4 regions of the Winogradskyella rapida genome follow, and region 3 is predicted to be linked to each of the others. Evidence: riboswitches for the same ligand, from Rfam matches in the RefSeq annotation. Region 3 holds a riboswitch; each other region holds the start of a gene.
The links. Region 3 has a riboswitch for S-adenosylmethionine ahead of ACFQ13_RS11040 (O-acetylhomoserine aminocarboxypropyltransferase/cysteine synthase family protein). Riboswitches for the same ligand answer to the same signal wherever they lie in the genome.
Positions count from the first base shown of each region.

Region 1: linked by a shared signal. The riboswitch ahead of ACFQ13_RS09685 (hypothetical protein) and the one ahead of ACFQ13_RS11040 (O-acetylhomoserine aminocarboxypropyltransferase/cysteine synthase family protein) in region 3 are both predicted to bind S-adenosylmethionine.
Region 2: linked by a shared signal. The riboswitch ahead of ACFQ13_RS12665 (trans-sulfuration enzyme family protein) and the one ahead of ACFQ13_RS11040 (O-acetylhomoserine aminocarboxypropyltransferase/cysteine synthase family protein) in region 3 are both predicted to bind S-adenosylmethionine.
Region 4: linked by a shared signal. The riboswitch ahead of ACFQ13_RS01160 (Na+/H+ antiporter NhaC family protein) and the one ahead of ACFQ13_RS11040 (O-acetylhomoserine aminocarboxypropyltransferase/cysteine synthase family protein) in region 3 are both predicted to bind S-adenosylmethionine.

Region 1 is NZ_JBHTKM010000063.1:511,005-515,326, reverse strand. Features, by position in the region: gene ACFQ13_RS09700 (hypothetical protein) at 1-432, opposite strand, end outside; gene ACFQ13_RS09695 (zinc-ribbon domain-containing protein) at 603-1,097, opposite strand; gene ACFQ13_RS09690 (hypothetical protein) at 1,603-2,004, opposite strand; gene ACFQ13_RS09685 (hypothetical protein) at 2,074-2,472, opposite strand; SAM-I-IV-variant riboswitch at 2,507-2,602, opposite strand; gene ACFQ13_RS09680 (hypothetical protein) at 2,817-3,485, opposite strand; gene ACFQ13_RS09675 (hypothetical protein) at 3,504-3,875, opposite strand; gene ACFQ13_RS09670 (hypothetical protein) at 3,872-4,322, opposite strand, start outside.
Region 2 is NZ_JBHTKM010000063.1:1,227,024-1,231,345, reverse strand. Features, by position in the region: gene ACFQ13_RS12670 (homocysteine S-methyltransferase family protein) at 1-387, opposite strand, end outside; gene ACFQ13_RS12665 (trans-sulfuration enzyme family protein) at 448-1,617, opposite strand; SAM riboswitch class I at 1,716-1,839, opposite strand; gene ACFQ13_RS12660 (HupE/UreJ family protein) at 1,974-2,564, shown strand; gene ACFQ13_RS12655 (deoxycytidylate deaminase) at 2,667-3,095, shown strand; gene ACFQ13_RS12650 (S41 family peptidase) at 3,118-4,322, shown strand, end outside.
Region 3 is NZ_JBHTKM010000063.1:831,557-835,878, forward strand. Features, by position in the region: gene ACFQ13_RS11030 (2-isopropylmalate synthase) at 1-246, opposite strand, end outside; gene ACFQ13_RS11035 (hypothetical protein) at 395-1,945, shown strand; SAM riboswitch class I at 2,045-2,168, shown strand; gene ACFQ13_RS11040 (O-acetylhomoserine aminocarboxypropyltransferase/cysteine synthase family protein) at 2,313-3,611, shown strand; gene ACFQ13_RS11045 (alpha/beta fold hydrolase) at 3,772-4,322, shown strand, end outside.
Region 4 is NZ_JBHTKM010000001.1:250,123-254,444, reverse strand. Features, by position in the region: gene ACFQ13_RS01175 (alpha/beta hydrolase) at 1-73, shown strand, start outside; gene ACFQ13_RS01170 (lytic transglycosylase domain-containing protein) at 219-1,172, shown strand; gene cls (cardiolipin synthase) at 1,176-2,624, shown strand; SAM-I-IV-variant riboswitch at 2,701-2,797, shown strand; gene ACFQ13_RS01160 (Na+/H+ antiporter NhaC family protein) at 2,846-4,159, shown strand; gene ACFQ13_RS01155 (DUF2892 domain-containing protein) at 4,169-4,322, opposite strand, start outside.

The sequences.
Region 1 (4,322 bases), 320 kb from region 3:
AAATGAGTTTTCTTGGTTGTTGTTTTGTCTGAAGACTAAATAATTATCTGGATTGCCTGCAAAAAAATATTTCTTCCAACCAATAGAAAAATTCTCGTTAGATTTTGTAAATTCTTTGAAATTTATAAAATGTTTTTTTCTCTCAAATTCAAACCAGTTACATTTTGTTGTTGGTCCTGTTAACATATTTACCAAGATGATATCCTGGGCAAAGCCTAATTTGTCTTGATAAGTAAGTCCAACTTCATTTTCTAAAAAGCTAATGTATTGATAAGCATTTTGAGAATCCATAAAGCCAATTCTATAAATCAAGCCATCACTACAAAACGCGTTAGTAGTAATTGTTTCTAAAAACAACTTTCGCTTTTCAGGTTTTGTTATAAACGCTTCATCGTTAACAACTACATTAAAAGCTTCTATTAATACTGCCATTCTTGTTTGTTTATATTGGTGCTAAGTGCTAACGTGTTTGTGTATGACTTCGTTGCGAGATTTAAGTGCTAAATTAAGCTAATAAATCACAGATAGAAAGTCTGCTAGGACTTTCGCAAGTAAACCCGAACTAGCCATGAATTATACACGATCTTGTACGATGTGTTTTATTAATTAAATTTTCTTTTTTCTATTTCATTTTTAACAGCAATAATCATTGAAGGATTATATTTATGTCTTTCTTTAAAATAAATCGATAATAATTCTTCATTTGATTTTTTTGATGCTAAATCAGACCATTCTTTACTACCTTGTAATGCGATATTTTTTTGATTTTTTTTGTCTTCCTCAATTATTCTGTTTATTTCATTAAGTTTCAAGTTTCTTTTATTTTCTGAAATTTTATTTTCAGAAAATGTTGATTCAATATCTAATTTTAGGTTATAGTTCTTAAAATTTTGTTTGGATAGAATTTCTTGATGCTTACAAATAGCACAGATTATATTATACTCATTTCCAGTAGGTATAATTGGAATAAAAAATAGAGTAAGATATTTTTCCACACTTAATAATTCCCAGTTGGTATTATTCAAACATTTTGGGCACTCAAATTTGTCAACTGTACCTAATATTCTAGGTGTATTTTTGAATCCTACTATTATCATTTTTTATTTTTATTATTGGTTTGAAATCGTTTCTTAAATAGTGTATAACAATAACACATAACCTATTGCTTCTAATTTATTTTTAAATGTAATGCTTTTAGTTGAATAATCCTCTGGATTTTTGTTTTACAAAATGCGTAAAAGAAGTCGTGTCATTTTTGGACGGTTCTACACCTTAATTTGTTAGTGAAATAACGAGCTGCTTCCAAATGTTGGTTCATTCTATTTAAAGACTTAACCAATGACTCACCTTTGTTGTTCTAACGAAATACATGAGATGCTATGGGATAAAAAAACACTATTTACTTTGTAGACATCATGGAGTACCCCCGGAACCGTAGTGGTATTGGAGGAATTTCCTCAGTACAAAACGTTGCTTTAGGACGTATCGTTAGGGCTGTAATTTATAGATTTTTCAAGGATGAAAAGCGTCCGTATAATGAATCAAAGCATCTCTAATTGATGGTGATAAAATAGTCTAGAAAATGAAGCTTTACAATGGGTCTTATAGTCCTAATTGGATGTTATTATCGATGTCATGGCTAGCCTCTAACATAACCGTTTGATCTTTAAATACAATTACAATTCTATTTTGATTGAGTTCCTTCATCAGTTGTTCAGCAATAAAAAGAACCCCTTTTTTTAATAGTTGATGTTCTATTTGGAATTTAGGGTAATTAATAAAGCTCAACGTTACCGACGGTTCGTCTTGCCCTAGAAAGACGATATCACATAAAGTGAGCTTAACACTTAATAAAATTCGCTCTGTATCTCTTAACTTTTGCTGAGCGCGTACCAATTTATGCTTAAGGTCATTTAATGTCCAAGCATCATTAGAATAGCCTTTATTTAGACCAATTGTAATTTCTGCAGTAAAACTGGGAACAGTAACTTGATTTATTTCCATGTTATGGGGTTTTTAGGTTGTGTGTCTCTAAGGCTCTCAAAGCCTTAAAGACAAAAGGTGTTGATGTAATTAAAATTTAACTACTGGTTGTTCCGTAGATTGGTCTTTGGTCCAACTTTTTAAGGCACTAATATGAAATTTAAGCATCATTAAATTACGATTTTCGGTCACTGCAGCATAGCGCTCGCCTATATGTTTCACTTTAGTACTATCGCTATGCTTTGCGAGTTCTATAGTGATACTCTCCGTTATTTTTTTATCTATTTCCCTTTCAATCTCTGGAATAGATTTATTGGTGGTTTGAATGCCTAGATTATTTAAATAAGATACTACCGTTTTAAAGTCCGATTCTTTTGTTAGAACAACCGTTTTGGTGATAATCAGTTTTTGGGATTTTAATGCTTCTAATCTTTTCGCTTTTTTACCCTGTCTCAATTTTAGAAATTGACATAATTTTTTTAACATCATAGTTGTATTTTAATGACATCAAGTAAAAAATGGAAGTTGCACTTTAGTTTGACGCTGTGTCCTCATCTTTTGACCACCGTGGACTCTCGTCTCGGTTGGTATCTTATAAATAAGATTCTTGATGTTTGAATTATTTATGTAAAGGTAGTAAAATCTTTAATTTTTAATGAATTAGTCTTGGGTTTTTGAAAAAAAAATGAAATCCTTGTGAGCTGTCTTTCATTTTCCGGCGTTCTAAAATGAGCTGATCTATAGTAGACCATAGCGGGTTCATTCAACAAATAGCATTTTACAAGTCTATTAAGCTGCTATTTATCTTAAACAAGCTTACTTGTCCGTAGGGTTTACAAATAGGTTTTAGAGACTTTTAACTTTAAGGCGTCTTCAGAAGCCGCCAAAATAAAGATCTTGTAAGTCTTCCATGTCATACATGTTGTCTTTCCGTTCTGTATGGGTATGGAGGTAAAAGAAAAGGTTTTCTGGGAATCCTTGTCAGCGAGTGACAGCGTATAGGTGTTAAACGACCCTTCCTCTTGACCATTAATAGCAATTGAGCTTTCACCCACACAGGTCTCGTAGGTCATTTTAAGGTTTTCTATAACTGCGGTTTGCCCTAAATCTATAAACATGCTGTTTTCAAAGTCTAATGTTTCAACAACCAACTGCACGTCCTGCTTGTCCACTTTCAAAGAAAACGAATAGTTGAGATAGGCTTTTGGGTAGTTCGTTTTTATAGCATCTGCAGACGTCTCATAATACCATAGAAACGTCGTGTACGTGTTGTCGTTTTTTACAATATTTAATTGAAGTTGGATCTGTGGCGAATTCTGATCTATGGGTTCGGATTGTATAAAGAGATGGGCGGGGTCTAGAGTTAAATCTTTAAATGATGTCCTAGGATTCTTTCCGGTTTTTAAGGGGATAATTCTCATGTCTTTTTCAGATTGTGCATAGCTATTAATTTGAAGGCATAAGCATAAGACAATCCATAAATTCCTATTAAAAAGCATCATGAGAAATTTGTTTTCGTGTTAAAAAAGTTGATCAAATTTAAATAGCCTTATATAATACAGCATAGCCATGATGGCCAATACATGAATTCCAAAGCCTATGCTATTTATGATTTTTACATAGGTTTTATCCTCAAAACCTTTAATGGAGTACAGCGCAAAGCTTAAAATACAAGCTTCAAAACAGATTAACAATCCTTCGTAAATGGCAATATTATAAAGGTTGTTATTCCAACTCGTAATGGCCCAAAAAACAAAGCTAAGGACTACAAAAATAGCATTTACATAGGCTAGTGTCAGAGTTGTTTTTCGCCTTTTGTACCCTAGGATAAGGCCTACGAAATGGCCACATAAAACGATAATCAACAGGAGACTTAGGAGGCTATCAGTCATAACGATTTAGAGTTAGGATTTAAGGTGATGTGATATAATTTTTGAACCTCTTTTACAATAATCGTGTCTTTACTTTCATACAAAATATGAACGCCATTACCGTTGTTTGCATTTTTTGCTTTAAACCTTGTGGTCTTATCATGTAATGAAAGTTCAACGTAATTATAGCCATAAGGTGTATAACCGCCTACGTAGTGATTACCAGAAAATGAATTCCCTAAAACAACCTTACCAAAGGATTTTGGACTTTTCTCTAAATGCCATATCGGTTTTAGTGCCTTAAGCTGTGTTTGTTCTAAAAATGCTTTAAATGCATCACTGTGATCGTATGACGTGCAGAGCGCCACTGTTTTGTTTTTGTATTTTAAAACACTGACTTCAGGGGTTAATGGAAAAATTGAAACCAAATTTGTGTGTAATGCTTTAAGGCTTTCGGTTAGGTTTTTT
Region 2 (4,322 bases), 400 kb from region 3:
AATACTTCCGGCTACAAAACGTGGTTTTTCAGGATTTTCTTTCGTGAATTTATCCGCAACGTCTCTGGCAATTTTAGCCGATTCATAGTTGAGCTCATACACCAAATCTTCCATGTCGTAATCGGCCATAGCAATGGTAGTCCCAGAAAAGGTATTGGTTTCTACGATATCGGCGCCAGCCTCAAAATATTTAGCATGAATAGCGGCTATGGCTTCAGGTTGGGTTAGGGATAATAAATCGTTATTCCCTTGTAAAGGTGATGGGTAATCCTTAAAACGTTCGCCTCTAAAATCTTCTTCAGAGAAGCTATATTGCTGAAGCATGGTTCCCATGGCGCCATCGAGAACTAAGATTCGTTTTTGTAATTGGTCTGTTATTTTGCTCATAATATGGTTGTGTTCTCGATATAATTTTATGCCATTGTCATAAAATCACTCGAACTGACTTTAGTTTTCTAAAGCCTGTTTTAAATCGTTAATAATATCTTCAGGATGCTCTAGGCCTACAGAAACTCTGATTAATCCTGATGTAATTCCGGTTTCTAAACGAACAGATTCTGGGATTTTAGCATGTGTTGTAGAGGCCGGATGCGTCACTATAGTTCTCGTGTCTCCTAGATTTGCAGAGAGCGATAATAGTTTGATGGAATTCAAAAATTGCTTCCCTGCTTCAATGCCGCCTTTAATTTCAAAAGCTACAATGTTTCCGCCGGCTTTCATTTGTTTTTTCGCCAATTCGTATTGCGGATGCGATTTTAAAAATGGGTATTTTACAACATTCACCAAATGATGGGATTCTAAAAAATGAGCCACTTTTAACGCATTATCACAATGTCTATCGACGCGCACCGGTAAGGTTTCTAAGCTTTTAGATAATACCCATGCATTAAATGGCGATAGGGAAGGACCCGTGTTTCTTGAAAATAAATAGATCTGTTGAATCAGTTCTGTGTCGCCGACAACTACACCTCCTAAAACACGTCCTTGACCATCTATTAACTTAGTGGCAGAATGGATGACTAAATCGGCCCCAAATTTAATAGGCTGTTGCAAGTAAGGCGTGGCAAAACAATTGTCTATAATAAAAATAAGGTTATGCTTTTTTGCAAGGGCTCCAATTCGTTCTAAGTCTAAAATATCTACAGCAGGATTGGTAGGGCTCTCGGCATAGATCACTTTTGTGTTGGGCTGAATAAGGCTTTCAATCGTATCGAGCTCATCAATTTTAAAATAACTCGTTGCAATGTTCCACTTTGGTAAAATGGTATTGAATAAGGTTTGTGTAGACCCAAAGATACTTCTGCAAGATAAAATATGATCTTCAGCATTAAGTAAAGCGGCAAAAGTTGAAAATACGGCCGACATCCCCGACGCAAAGGCATAGCCACGTTCGGCACCTTCCATCAGACAGATTTTTTCTATAAATTCTGAAGTGTTCGGGTTGGAGTAACGGCTATAAATATTGCGTTCCTTTTCATCGGCAAAGGAAGCGCGCATATCTTCAGCATCCTCAAACACGTAGCTAGAGGTTAGGTATAAAGGACTTGAATGTTCTAAAAATTGCGAACGTTCTATTTGTGTGCGTATAGCTTGTGTTTCAATACGATTAGATTTCATTTTTTTCTATTTAAAAAAAATCAAAAAACTAAAAACGTCAAAAGACGTAGGTATAGAAAAAGTTATAAAGAATAAAAATTGCAGATGAGCAATTGTATGGGTTATCTATCCAATTAAGCGATAAATGAATCGCTAATTACGTAGAATTTAGCACCTTCTTAGTAAGTCTAAGGGTTGCTAAGGCATCAAAGGGTCTAATCCCTCCACCTTTCTTGATAACATTTCAATAAGTTGTTTGAACTTTGTGAACTACAATATTCCGAAAGAAAATAGGATTATACAAATTTTATTCACTTTTTTTTATTAAGAGCATATGCATTTTAATTGTAACTTTGAATTTCCCTAAAATATCAACTATGTTCGAAAATTTTTGGTTCAATGTGCAATATGGCATGAATCACGTCTTGGATATTAATGGTTATGACCATATCCTTTTTTTAATGGTACTCGCAGTACCTTATTTGTTTAACGACTGGAAACGCGTCCTTATTTTAGTGACCACTTTTACCGTAGGGCATACGCTCTCCTTGGTTTTAGCGGCTTATGGTGTGGTGCAGATTAACGGCCAATTGGTGGAATTTTTAATTCCGGTGACCATTTTAATTATGGCCTTGTACAATGTCTTTACCGCTGGTAAAACTTCTAAAAATAATAAAATAGGCTTGCTGTTTGTAACCACCTTGTTCTTTGGAATTATTCATGGTTTAGGCTTTGCAAGAGAGTTTAAAATGTTTTCTGGTCAGGCCGAAAATAAATTGGAACTGCTTATAGAATTTGCTTTAGGTATAGAAATTGCACAAATAATTATTGTTTTTGTGGTCTTGTTTATAGGATTTATTTGTCAAACGGTATTTAGATTTTCGCGTCGTGATTGGATGATGGTCTTATCTTCTATCGTTATTGGCTTAGTGATTCCTATGATTATAGAAAGCGATCTTATCAACTAAATTAAAGTTTGGTAAAATTTTAACGCGAAGTCAAAGAGGAATGTATTTTTAACCTTTTATCTTCGTTCTGAACAAGGTACGATTGCATAATACTTTTAAGGAATGTCAAAAATAAAACAGCGTCGTTACGATAAAGCGTATTTACGAATCGCTAAAGAATGGGGTAAACTCTCCCATTGCAATAGAAAACAGGTGGGCGCACTCATTGTAAAAGACCGTATGATTATTTCTGATGGTTATAACGGAACGCCTACGGGGTTTGAAAATTACTGTGAGGATGATGAAGGCTATACCAAATGGTATGTGTTACATGCCGAGGCTAATGCCATTTTAAAAGTGGCATCCTCTACGCAGTCTTGTCAAGGAGCAACTTTATACATTACGCTTTCGCCTTGTAAAGAGTGTAGTAAGCTAATCCATCAAGCGGGTATTGTTAGAGTCGTGTACCATCAAGGTTATAAGGATGACTCGGGATTAAAATTTCTGAAAAAAGCAGGGATTCAGATAGAGCTTATCGAAGATATCGATTAAGATTCCCTAAGAGGGAAATACTATGGCAACAAAAAATAAATACATACCATTAATTATCGGTGCTGCAATTGCGGCCGGGGTGGTTATTGGTGGAAAATTGAATTTTTCAGACACGTCAGATAACCTCTTTACAAGCAATAGTAAAAAGAATAAACTCAATCGGTTAATTGATTATATTGATTACGAATATGTGGAGGAAGTGAATACCGACAGTATAGTTGATGTGACTGTAAACGGTATTCTGCAAAATTTAGATCCACATTCTACCTATATTCCCAAAGAAGATTTAAAACGTGTCACTGAAAACATGAAAGGTGATTTTGTAGGTATTGGGATTAATTTTTATGCCTACCGTGATACCATTGCTGTGATTAAGCCCACCAAAAATGGACCTAGTGAACGAGCGGGGATTATAAGTGGCGATCGTATTCTTATGGCTGATAACGATACGCTTTATGGTGCTCAGATCACCAATAGTATGATTAGTCAAAAGCTTAAAGGGGATAAGAATACCTCTATTAAGCTTACCGTTTATAGAAAAGGAGCGCCGGAGTTGTTAGAGTTTGATGTTAAGCGAAAAGCCATTCCTATTAAAAGTGTAGATGCCGCTTATATGCTTACAGAAGAGTTAGGGTATATAAAAATTAACCGTTTTGCAGAGTCTACCTATAAGGAATTTAAAGCTGCTTTAAATACACTTCAGGGGCAAGGAGCTAAGAAATTGGCCTTAGATTTAAGAGAGAATCCTGGTGGTTTTTTGGGGATTGCAGAACAGATTGTAGACGAGTTTTTAGAAGATGATAAACTCATTTTATTCACTAAAGATAAGCGAGGAAAAGAAGAATATGTCTATGCTACGGGTAATGGTGCTTTTGAAGATGGTGAGATTTTTATCTTAATCAACGAGAATTCTGCCTCGGCTAGCGAAGTGGTTGCTGGAGCGCTTCAAGATAATGATAAAGGTATTATTGTAGGGCGTCGTTCTTATGGTAAAGGGCTTGTACAACGTGAAATGGCTTTGGGTGATGGTAGTGCGGTACGCTTAACGGTATCACGATATTATACCCCAACGGGACGCTCCATTCAGAAACCCTATACCAATGGAGATAGTGAAAGTTATTTCAATGATTATTATAAACGTTTACGTACAGGGGAATTGGCGCATGAAGAAAGCATCACAGTCGATGATTCTTTAAAATTTACCACCCCAAAAGGAAAGGTGGTTTA
Region 3 (4,322 bases):
TATATCGTTCTCAACAGCACGTGTTAATCCACAAACGGTAGCATTTTTTACAATCTTAGAAATGGCTTCTACAGACTTAAAATCTCCAGGACTAGATACAGGGAATCCAGCCTCAATGACATCTACTCCCAATAGATCTAATCGCTCTGCAATTATAACCTTTTGTTCTGAATTAAGCTTACAACCAGGGACTTGTTCCCCATCTCGCAAGGTAGTATCGAATATTTGAATACGGTTATTAGACATTTATCAAAATATATTTATAGTATTGTCTTACGAATATATAGATTGAATTTGCCTTTAAATACCGATCTTAGTGTAACTTTACGATGTTCAGTTTAAAAAAAATATCATAAATAGCTGATTTACAGTATTATAAACCATTTTACAATTGATAACTAAAGACCAAAAAGATAATTTATTCTCATTAGTTAAGTCCTTAACTAAATCTGAAAAGCGTCAGTTTAAACTGTATGTGGGTCGTCTTGGAGTGAATTCAGACTCCAAATTTTTAAATTTATTTAATTTCTTAGACAAAGCGAAGGCTTATAATGAAAGTGCCATTTTAAAGAGTGGCATTGTAAAAAAACAGCAACTCGCCAATGTAAAATCGCATTTATATAAGCAAATCCTAATCAGCTTAAAACTGAGCCCTTCGCATCAAAATGTAAGATTACAGATTAGAGAACAACTCGATTTTGCTTCTATTTTATACCATAAAGGCCTTTACAAGCAAAGCCTTAAAATTTTAGATAAAGCGAAAGAGTTGGCCATCGTTAATGAGGAAAAAAATTCGGCTTTTGAAATTGTAGAGCTTGAAAAAGTTATCGAATCCCAATACATTACTAGAAGTATCAGCACACGCGCCGATGAACTCGCCGTACAAGCTAAAGAACTGAGCACCCTTAATGTTATTGCCAGCAAACTCTCTAACTTATCGCTTCAACTGTATAGCAATATTCTTAAAACAGGCTATGTAAAAAACGAAGATGAAGCTACTATGGTAATCAATTACTTTAACAAGCAGCTCCCTAAAGTTAATGTTGAAGATTTAGGCTTTCGTGAAAAACTATGGCTCTATAAGGCCAATTTGTGGCAAAGTTTTTTACTTCAAGATTTTCTGAATTGTTTTAAATACGCTTTAAAATGGGTGGATTTATTTTATCAGAATCCTAGCATGATTAACCTTAACCCGGTATTTTTCTTAAAAGGAAATAACTACCTCCTTGAGGCACTTGTATTCATTGGAAATAAAAATAAATTCTTAGAAAAATTCACCGAATTTGAGACTACAGTGCAGCATCCTAATTTTCCTCAAGATGAAAATGTAGCAAGCTTAGTTTTTCTTTACACTAATTTCCATCGTATTAATAAACATTTTATTGACGGTAGTTTTGAGGAAGGTTTAAGTCTTATCCCAGCCATTGAAAAAGACCTTATTCCTTTTGGCGAAAAAATTGATCAGCACCATAAAATGATCTTTTACTATAAATTTGCCAGTCTTCATTTTGGCGCCGGAAATAATAAAGCCTGTATTAAATATCTGGATAAAATTATTTCGAACAAATCCCTCTCCATGCGCGAGGACCTCTTGTGTTTTTCTAGGGTCTTAAATCTTGTTGCACATTATGAAGCCGGATTAGATTACCACTTAGAAACGCTATTACGAAGCACTTATAAGTTTTTAATTAAGATGAATGACCTCCATGAGGTACAAAAGGAAATGATTAAATTTATTAGAGGCTTGCAAGACATCTACCCTCACGATCTTAAAGATGCCTTTAGAGCGTTACACAAAACATTAAAGACGTTTGAAGACCATCCTTATGAGCGTCGCGCCTTCCTATATCTCGATATTATCTCTTGGCTAGAGAGCAAAATAGAGAATAAACCTGTAGCTGAAATCATTAGAATTAAATATTTAGCAAAAAACAATCTCTTTTAATGAGATTTTCATAAAAACATCACAAATTCTATAATTTATTTGGATTTCTAAATTTTGTGTTGCAATATTTGTATTCACAAAGTTCAAACACTTACTGAAATGTTATCAAGAAAGGTGGAGGGAATGACCCTATGAAGCCTTAGCAACCCTTAGATTTACTAAGAAGGTGCTAAATTCTACTTAATTTTTAAATTCATTAATTTAAAAATTGGATAGATAACTCAAGACTAATTACTCATCTGTAGTTAGCATTTTCTTTATAATATTTTTCTATTAAGTTCGCTTCACCCTTCGATTGCATTCGAAATTTATTTGAAGCTTATTTGGCTTTTGGTTTAATCTTTTATTAACTCAAAAACTTAGAAAAATGAGTACACAAAAATTCGCAACCCAAGCGTTGCACGCAGGACACGACGCTAGTCAAACTTCAGGAACCAGAGCTGTTCCTATTTACCAAACCTCATCGTATGTATTTAAGGATTCTGACGAGGCCGCAGGGCGCTTTAACCTTTCAGTTCCAGGGTACATTTACACCCGTTTAAACAATCCTACCAACGACATTTTAGAGCAGCGTTTAGCCGCTTTAGAAGGCGGTATTGCCGCAGTGGCCACCGCATCAGGAACCTCAGCGATTTCCACAACATTACTCACTTTATTAAGAGCAGGAGATCATATCGTAGCATCGAGTAGTTTATATGGAGGTACCTACAATTTATTAAGCGTAACCTTACCAAGACACGGTATTACGACCACTTTTGTAGACCCTTCAGATCCTGAAGCTTTTAAAGCTGCAACCCAAGAAAATACAAGAGCCTTTTTTGTGGAATCTTTAGGGAATCCTAAATTAGACGTTCTCGATTTAGAGGCCATTTCAACACAAGCCAAAGCCTTTAAAGTTCCGCTTATCGTAGATAATACGGTAGCCACGCCTTACCTATTAAGACCTATTGAGCATGGGGCCAATATTGTTATTCACTCCTTAACCAAATACATTACCGGAAACGGTACCTCATTAGGAGGCGTTATTATTGACGCAGGAACTTTTGATTGGACCAATGGAAAATTCCCAGAATTTACAGAACCTTCTGCCGGCTACCATGGTTTAGTCTATAGTGAAGCTATTGGAGCCGCTGCATTTATTGCAAAAATTAGAGTGGAAGGTCTACGTGATTATGGTGGTGCACTAAGTCCGTTTAATGCGTTTCAAATTATACAAGGTCTTGAAACTTTAGAACTTCGTATTCAGAAACACAGCCAAAATGCCTTAGAACTTGCGCAATGGTTAGAAACACAGCCTGAAGTGACTTGGGTAAATTACCCAGGTTTAAAATCGAGCAAATACAATGACCTAGCCCAAAAATACCTCCCTAAAGGTCAAAGTGGTGTGGTTACTTTTGGCGTAGAAGGCGGTTATGAAGCTGCAAAAACCATTGCAGATACCACTAAGTTATTCTCGTTACTAGCTAATATTGGTGATACGAAATCGTTAATTATTCACCCTGCAAGTACCACACACCAACAACTTGATGATGCGGCACAAAATGCTACGGGAGTAACGAAAGATCTTATTCGTTTATCAGTTGGTATTGAAGCCATTGAAGATTTAAAAGACGATTTGAAAGAAGCCTTTGCCGTTGTAAAGCAGAAGCTTTCGCTTCAAGATTAAGTTTTAGACCCTCATTTTAAATTCTAAGAGTTTTCAAACTGTTAATAAGCTTAAAACACATTCATTATATATGATGATGCTTTAAGAGCTTAACAAAGTTTGAAAACTCTTAATCAAGATTACTTAAGACACTTAGGTTCACCTCTCAGCACAATACAACATGGTACATTTACAACATATTAAAATTTCAAATTTCACAAATGAGTCGCATCAAACGACCTCTCATAATTTGTATTATCAAACTTTTGGGCAACCGTTACACAGCGCACCAATCATCTTGGTGAATCATGCGCTTACTGGTAACTCTAACGTTATTGGTGAACAAGGTTGGTGGAACGAAATTATTGGTGAAAACAAATGTATAAACATAGAAGATTACACCATTATATCGTTTAACATTTTGGGCAATGGTTTTGATAATAACGCGGAGAATCTCATTGAGAATTATAAAGATTACACCGCTAGGGACATCGCCAAACTCTTTGCTTTAGCCTTAGAGGAATTAGATATCACATCCTTATTTGCTGTTATTGGTGGTTCTGTTGGTGGTGGAATTGCTTGGGAATTAGCCGCCTTAAAACCCCGCTTAATTCAGCATCTTATCCCAATTGCTACAGATTGGAAATCTACGGATTGGGTTATTGCCAACTGCCATATTCAAGATGCTATTTTAAACAATTCTTCTCAACCGTTGGTTGATGCTAGAATGCA
Region 4 (4,322 bases), on a different contig from region 3:
TGGGACGCATATAATGATCATCAATAAATATAAGTGGTTTAACGAAAATTTACCAAAACTTATCGAAGCTTAAATGCATTTCTCTATGCAGATTGCTTATCTTTATATGTTAAAGCAAAATATAGAATTCTATTAAACGGTAGGCCCCTCATAAGGTACACTTAAAGGAGGAAAGCCAATTTGAGAACTCAAAACCGTTATAACTTAAAATTAAATTTATGAAAATTATAAAAAATAGTTTAGCCTTAGTAGGCGTCATTTGTGTCTCAGGACTCTTTATCTTTTCAATGCAAAAATCACCGAATGCACAAGCGCCTTCAGATCGTAATTTAGGCCATGAAGATCCTGTGGTTAACAATTATAATGTCTATGCCTTAGAAATGCCAGAAAACTTAAATTTTGCAGGAGAAGCCGTTCCTGTTGAAGATCCGGATATTTATGAGCGTATGGATCGTGAATTATTAGTGAATACCTATTGGCAATCTAATGGTTTATTAATGTTTAAGCGTGCTCAAAAATATTTTCCGATTATAGAACCTATTTTAAAGAAAAATGGGGTGCCAGACGATTTTAAATACCTTGCGGTTATTGAAAGCGGATTAATACCAACAGCGAAATCACCTGCAGGAGCAAGTGGGATGTGGCAAATTATGGCTGCTACAGGACGTGAGAATGGATTAGAAGTCAATTCTAATGTCGATGAGCGTTACCATATTGAAATGGCAACAGAGGTAGCTTGTAATTACCTAAAGAAAGCAAAAGCTAATTTAGGGTCTTGGACCAAAGCTGCTGCGGCCTATAACGCCGGAAATGCCGGAGTTTCTAGACGTTTAGAAGCTCAAGATGTTAATGATTATTACGATTTACTTTTGGGTGAAGAAACGGGGCGTTATGTGTTTAGAATTGTAGCTCTAAAAGAAATTTTATCACATCCTGATAAATACGGTTTCAACTTTAATAAGTCGCATTTATACAAAGAGATCCCAACGTACAAGGTTAAGGTAGATACGGCCGTAAAAGATTTTGCGCAATTCTCTAAGAAATTCGGAATCAACTATAAGATTTTAAAACTTCATAACCCTTGGTTAAGAGAGCCCCATTTAAATAATAGTTCGCGTAAATTATATGAGATAGAAATTCCAGAAGCCGGATATTATAACACCCATCCTTAAACCTTGGATTATTTAAAAAATCATATTTGGCAGGTATTAATCATACTTAATTATACCATTGCATTATCTGCAGTGGTTACCATTCTGCTTAAAAAACTAAACCCAACAAAGGCCCTAAGCTATATCATAGGCTTATTAGCGTTGCCTTTCTTGGGTTTAATTGTGTATTATCTTTTCGGACAAGAATATCGTAAAACAAAGATTTTTAGCAGAAAGAATGTCCTTAACCAATCGGTAATTAAAAAGATTCAAGATCAGTTAGAGCTAGATACTAAAACCATTAATGAGGTTGATGAACTGTTAGAGCAGAAATCTAAATTAATTCCACTGCTTTACAACAGTGAGAAATCTAAGCTCACCATTAATAATGAAGTTACGCTTATTAAAAATGGTGATGATAAATTTCAACACCTCTTCAAAGATATAAAAGACGCTACAGATCATATTCATTTAGAATATTTTATAATTAAAGACGACCAGATTGGTACAGAATTACTCAATCTCTTGTGTGATAAAGCAAGGGATGGCGTAGAAGTAAGAATTGTTATAGATGATGTAGGAAGTTCTATAAGCTCTAAAATGAAACGCCAACTCAAAGAGTGTGGAATAGAAATGCACCCATTTATGCCTGTGCTATTCTCTAAATTCACAGGGCAAATGAATTATCGCGATCACCGTAAAATTATAGTTATTGATGGTAAGATTGGCTATGTCGGTGGGGTGAATATTTCAGACACCTACGTTAATGCCAATAATGATAGGTATTGGCGAGATACGCATATACGATTAGTAGGGGAGGCGGTAAAACCCCTTCAGATTTTATTTTTTACCACTTGGGACTTTGTAAGCGGTGATGCCTTAGAGATTTCCAAAAATTATTTCCCTGATCATAACTGTAAAGCTAATGTACCGCTTCAAATTGCGGCAAGCGGACCCGATACCGATTGGTCTAATATTATGGAAGCCATATTTGTTGCCATAACCAATGCGGAAGATTATGTTTACATCACGACCCCTTATTTTATTCCTAATCCTGAAATTTTAACGGCTCTACAAGTCATTGCCAGAAGTAATATTGAAGTTAAACTCATTGTTCCTCAAAAATCGGATTCTTGGATTGCAGAATATGCGACCAATTCTTATTTGGAAATGCTTTTAGAAGCAGGTGTAGAAGTATATCACTATACCAAAGGGTTTGTACATGCAAAAACCATGGTTGTGGATGGTGTATTTAGTACCATAGGAACAACTAATATGGATTACCGAAGCTTTAATATTAATTTTGAAGTGAATGCTTTAATTTACAATAAGGCCATTAGTGATGATCTGACGTCACTTTTTAAAGCCGATCTTAAGGATTGCGAAAAATTAGAACTAGCCTCTTGGAAGAAACGATCTAAGCGGACTAAAGTTGTAGAAGCTACCGCACGTTTAATGGCGCCTTTATTGTAAGAAGAAGGTTACAGATAATAATAAAGCGTTAAAGTTTGTGCTAAATGTGTTTATATAGATATATTTGCCGCCTTAAATAAATTATCAAGAATCTCTAAAAGGAGATAGCAACCTGCAATAACGAGCAAGGTGCTAAAGCGATAAGCCAATACTTTGGAAAAAATGTTAATCTAATTTTTCTATTGATTTGCTATGCACTCCTTTTTTTAAGGCATAATCGAATGAAAAATCCAAAAGTTGCTTCCCCAAGTGTTACCGCATTAATTCCATTACTCGTATTTGTTATTACCTTTCTAGGCGTCGGAATCTATAAAGATGATTTTTATGCTTTACCAGCACCTATAGCGGTTGTGGTAGGGATTGTTGTGGCCTTTTTAATGTTTAGATCTTCCGTAGAGTCTAAAATTCAGACCCTTTTAAAAGGTTGTGGCGATCATAAGATACTTACCATGTGTTTAATTTACTTGCTTGCAGGCGCCTTTGCTACGGTGACAAAAGCTACGGGCAGTGTAGATGCTATTGTAAATTTAGGCCTAGATTACATTGCCATACAATACATTTATTTAGGTGTTTTTGTGATCGCAGCATTTTTATCGGTGTCAACAGGAACTTCCGTGGGCGCTATTGTAACGCTGGCCCCAATTGTAGTAGGCTTCTCTGGTCAAGGTGATATTTCTCTCGCTGTACTTTGTGGTGCCTTATTAGGTGGTTCTATGTTTGGAGATAATCTTTCGGTCATCTCAGACACTACAATTGCAGCCACACAATCTTTAGATTGTAAAATGAGTGATAAATTTAAAGAGAATATCAAAATTGCGCTTCCAGCGGCTTTAATCACTTTAGTGATTTTAACCTTTCAAGGCTTAGATTTAAAATCTAATGCGCTAGAGGAGGTTACTTATGTGTATTCTGTCGTAAAAATACTCCCTTATCTATTGGTGATTCTGTTATCTGTTCTCGGTGTAAATGTTTTTATAACGCTGTTTTTAGGTATTATTTCAGCCGGAATTTTAGGCGTGTTTTATGGCGACTTTACCCTTATGGAATCGACCCGAATTGCCTATGAAGGTTTTACTAATATGACAGAAATCTTCTTGTTATCACTTTTAACGGGTGGTTTAGCTGCTTTGGTAGAAATTAATGGAGGAATCGATTATATTTTAAATAAAATCAAAGTGCTTATTAAGAATAAAACGTCAGCCCAATTTGGTATTGCCGCCTTGGTGAGTACTGTAAATATGGCTATTGCTAATAATACCGTTTCTATTATTATATCGGGGCCAATTGCAAAAACAATTAATGACGAATACGGCTTAACCAATAGAAAAACAGCCTCTATCTTAGATGTCTTTGCCTGTATAATACAAGGAGTGCTCCCATATGGAGCACAAGTCTTGATGATTTTAAGTTTTTCTAAAGGTCAAATTGATTATTTAGACCTTATTCAGAATACCTGGTATTTACTTATTTTGTTTGTAACAACGATAGCGTTAATTGGGATGCAACCGCTGTTAGCCAAGAAAAAAGCAAGGTAAAAGAAGCTATTAGCGTTTACTTCTACGGTTTTGTCTAGCTGATGTAGGTTGACCGTATTGGTGCTTTGGTATTGAAGCTTTTTTCATTTGTTGCTTCATCATTTTAATTTGGTCCGCTAACATATCACGCTTATCTAATTTTTCAGCTTCAGCTAATAATTTT